DNA from 2 places in the Novosphingobium sp. BAM6 genome. Region 1 is predicted to be linked to the other one. Evidence: riboswitches for the same ligand, from Rfam matches in the RefSeq annotation. Region 1 holds a riboswitch; the other holds the start of a gene.
What was found. Region 1 has a riboswitch for cobalamin ahead of AC3EC3_RS14215 (acyl-CoA thioesterase). Riboswitches for the same ligand answer to the same signal wherever they lie in the genome.

Region 2: another riboswitch for cobalamin. It lies ahead of AC3EC3_RS01230 (TonB-dependent receptor plug domain-containing protein); the one in region 1 lies ahead of AC3EC3_RS14215 (acyl-CoA thioesterase).

What each region holds. Positions count from the first base shown of each region.
Region 1 is NZ_JBYNTR010000004.1:212,468-214,662, reverse strand. It holds gene AC3EC3_RS14220 (epoxyqueuosine reductase QueH) at 1-364, opposite strand, end outside; gene AC3EC3_RS14215 (acyl-CoA thioesterase) at 361-1,161, opposite strand; cobalamin riboswitch at 1,268-1,480, opposite strand; gene AC3EC3_RS14210 (methylenetetrahydrofolate reductase) at 1,486-2,195, opposite strand, start outside.
Region 2 is NZ_JBYNTR010000001.1:229,167-231,361, reverse strand. It holds gene AC3EC3_RS01230 (TonB-dependent receptor plug domain-containing protein) at 1-846, opposite strand, end outside; cobalamin riboswitch at 953-1,178, opposite strand; gene AC3EC3_RS01225 (cell wall hydrolase) at 1,381-2,195, shown strand, end outside.

The DNA of each region.
Region 1 (2,195 bases):
CCTGCTCATGGGCGTAAAGCGCTGTCCGCTCGAAACGCATGTCAAAACACATGGTGCATCGCTCGCCGCGCTCGGGCTCCCATTCCAGGCCACGGGCACGCTTGAACCAGTTGGCGGTATCGTAATCGGCATCGATAAAGGGAACCCCGTGCTCTTCGGCAAACCGGATGTTCTCGTCCTTGCGCAGGAGATACTCTTCCCTGGGGTGGATGTTGGGATTGTAGAAGAAGATCGTATAGTCGATTCCGCTCGCGCTCATCGCCTCCATCACCTCGCCTGAGCACGGCGCACAGCAACTGTGCAGGAGCACCTTCTTTTCTCCCGCCGGCGGAGCCAGCATCGGGCGATCGAGAGAACTCATCATAACACCTTTTCATTCCGAATGGAGGTTGGTCGCCCGGACTCATCGACGGCTACCATGGTGAAGCGCGCCGTGGCGGCATGGCGCCGCACGCCTGTCAGCAGGACTTCGGCCCAAAGATCCACATCGACCGTCATCGAGGTGCGCCCGGCCCTGGCGATCCGGGCGACCAGTTCGATCATTTCGCCTTCTTTTACCGGCGAGCGGAAATCTATGCGCTCGGATGCCGCCATGACGATCACGGCACGCGCATGTCGCGTTGCCGCGATGAAGGCCGCCTTGCCCATCATCTTCAGCGCATCGCCGCCATAGAGCGTGCCGTAGTGGTTGGTCTGCTGGGGAAAGATCATCTCCACCATGCGCAACCCGTCGGCTTCGTCGACGCTTTGGCTGGCCCCTAACGGTGGCAGCGGGAGGCGCACGCCCGGCCCCTTGACCGCGACCAGCGTAAAACGCCCACGCGTGCAGCGCCGCCGCTCACCACTGACGGGGACTTCGGCGACCAGTTCCACCTCGACATCGAGGGAACTGTTACCGACCCGAACCACGCGGGCGGTGGCCTCGATCATGTCGCCGACGCGGGCGGGGGCCTCGAAGTCGATTTGCTGGCTGCATGCCGTGACGAAAGGCGCGCGGCCGTGACGTGTCGCAGCCAGAAAGGCGACCTTGTCCATGTGCGCCAGGGCCATTCCGCCAAACAACGTACCGTGATGATTGGTGTCGGTGGGGAACACCATGTCGATCAGTTGAACGCCTGTTCCCGTCACCATGATGCTTGCTTCGTCAGCTTGCGTGCCCATCGTCTCAGCCTGTTACAAGGCGAAGCAGACAGACGAACGCAAGTGCGTCACGCATCGAAGAACCCGGCGCGCCGCAAGAGCGTCTCGCCCGGACACCCCGCCGGAGGAACGTTATCGCGTCGCTGGCAGGTCTCCTGGCTCGCGGGTCAACGCTGACGATCCGGCCTTCCCGGCGGCGAAGCCACCAGTGACATTATTGGATCGCCCGCTCGCCGCTTACAGTTGCGGGGGCAGCGCCGGCATCGCACCGGCTTCCCATCTTAGCCCCGACCCACCCTTTTCAGAGCAAGGAGGGGGAACCTCGACAGGAGCGGTAAAAGGCATTCACCCTGCGGAGTCAAGCTCGCGAACCGGCAACGGAGCAAGGCCTGCATAACGCTCGATCCAGTCCACTGTCCTGCCAGTTCCGCCGAAGGGATAGAAATGCAGGCGAACCGAGCCATGCTCGGCGACCAAGGTTGTCGACAGGCAATTGAGGAAGCTTTCCGGTCCCGCACTTCCCAACAGCTTGCCAATCGAGATGCCGTATTTCGACAGGATCGATGCAGAGGCGCCTACGCCACATCGGGCCGCAAAGCGCATGAGAGTGGCGACGCCCGCAGGGCCTGGAACGCCGATCCGGACCGGGCAGTCCAACCCGCGTTCACGCAACACCTCCAGCCAGACCAGTATCCGGTTGGCATCGAAAGCGAATTGCGTAACGATAAACGGCATCATGCCGCGATTTGCAATGTCGGCGCACTTGCTCTCGAGCACAGCCCAGCATTGATCCTCATCCATCGCCGCATGACCTTCGGGATGGCCCGCAATACCGATATGCGTGATCCCGTAACGCTCGAACAGGCCGGTAGCGATCAGCGATCCGCTGTCAGCAAACGGGCCTTGGGGAGTGGATGGATCGCCCCCCAGAACAAGGCAATGCGTGAGCACAGCATCGCCGCAAGCCGCCAGAATGCCTTCAAGAACCGTTGATGACACCATTCTCCGGGCTGAAAGGTGCAGCACAGGCTCAAAGCCAAGGCCCCGCACGGTGC
Region 2 (2,195 bases), on a different contig from region 1:
GTCGAGCGCGCCGCGTCCGCCGATCTCGCGGGTCTTCTGATAATCGTCGGTATCGTCGAAGGTCACGTAGCTGGGCGCGGGATAACCGTCGATGTCCAGCTTGCCCTCGGTATAGCGCCCGGCGAGGCTGGCGGTGAGGCCCGGCATCAGTTCGACATGGCCATGGCCGCCCACGCGCCACTGGTGGAAACCGTCATCCTCGGTGCCGATGGCGGCCTGCGAGATACCGTCGGTGCGGGTATAGCCGCCATCGAGCGTGACGCCGTAGGTGTCGCCGGAAACGCCTGCGCTCATCTGCCCGTCGAAGGTGTTGCGCGAACCGTATTCGGCGCGTGCCTCCACACCGTTGACATCGCGCGAGGTCACGTTGAGCACGCCGCCGATGGCGTCCGAGCCCCAGACCACCGAGTTCGAACCGCGCAGCAGTTCGATCTTGCCGATCGAGCCGGTCATCAGGTTGCCGAAGTCGTAGCCGCCCCCCGTCGCCGCGACGTCCGCCACGCGGATGCCGTCGACCATGACGAGAACCTGCTGCGAATTGGCGCCGCGCACGAACAGGCTGGTCGCCGAACCGAGACCGCCGTTGCGCGCGATGGTAACGCCGGGCAGACGCTCCAGCACGCGGCTGATGTCCGCGCCCTGCACGCTGTCGATCTCGTCCGCGCCGATCACGTCGATGGGCTGGCCCGCCTTGTCGACACTGGTGGCGCTGCCGGTGGCGAGCACGGTGATATGATCGTCGCGCACGGCGTCCGCCGTGGTGATCGCGGCGTTGTCATCCTGCGCGAAAGCAGGCGCAGCGGCAGACAGGCCCAGCGCAGTGCCGAGCAGCAAAAGGGTCTTCACGTAATAGTCCTCCAAACCTGAACGAATATGCCGTTCATGGCGGAGGCCGCACGCGGGTGCTTTGCCCGGCGCGTGCCCGCTGCATCTCCGGAACTCCCCGTCCGGCGCGGAACGACCGTCATCGGCAGGTCTCCTGGCTCCCGGATCATCGTCGCGCCTGCCGCCTTCCCGGATCGAGGGACGATCCAGTGGCCGAATGGAAGCGCGGGCTCCCCGGTCACAGTTGCGGGGACAGCGCGGGCCTTGGGGACCGATCCCCGCACCCGCTTCCCTCTTAGTCCGCGTGCCTCCCCCCTGAAAGGCGACCCGCGAAAACCCATGACGTGACATGCGCGTTACCGCCCGCCCCGGAATCTGGCAAGCGCAGGCGTGCCTTGCGAGGCTCTCGTTAAGACCTTTGCGTGTATAGCGCGGCCATAAAGCGACACTGTGCAGCTTCGGGACAGGCCAGCGCGCGCAGATGCGCAAGCTCTCCCGAACGCGTATAGGGCGCGCAGACAGCGTGAACAGCAAGGCATAGCGCGAAGAGCAGACGTGACGACCCATTGGCTCCCTCCCGGCCTCGCGCGCAGCGCGTCGCCCGCAAGGACGCTTCCCGAGGCTGACGGCACCCCCGCCGGAACGCCGGCATGGGAGCCGCGCCCGCGCGACTTCGCGGGGCGGGTGGTTCGCGGCACCGGGCGCCGTCGCCAGCGCATCGTGCGCCGCCGCTGGTCGTTGGCAAGCGCCGTGCTCGCGCTCGTGGCGATCCCCGCTTTCGCCGCGCCCGGTGACTGGCAGCCCTTCCGCCTCCCCGCCGCCGAGGAGGACAGCGGGCAGGTCACGCCGATGCCGTTCGAAACCGCCGCAGGCTCGTTCCCCGGCGCCGCCTTCTATTACCTCGACCTTGCCCCGCCCACACCGCAGATCGGCGACGGCATCCACTCCGACGCGGATGACGGCGCCGACCTTGGCGATGGCCTGCCCGGCAGCACCGGCCCGGCGGCACGCTCGATGATCATCGACGACACCCCGCTCGATCACATGCGCGCACTCCAGTGCCTGACACAGGCGGTCTATTACGAAGCGGCGAGCGAGCCGGACGCCGGGCAGCGCGCGGTGGCGCAAGTGGTGCTCAACCGCGTGGCGCACCCCGCTTTCCCCAACACCGTGTGCGGCGTGGTCTATCAGGGCGCGACGAGAGCGGGCGGGGGCTGTCAGTTCACCTTTACCTGCGACGGCTCGCTGGGCCGCAAACCGGTGGCGCTGTTCTGGGACCGTGCCCGTGCCGTGGCCGCTGCCGCACTGGCGGGCTACGTCTACACGCCGATCGGCCTCGCCACGCATTATCATACGGTACAGGTGCATCC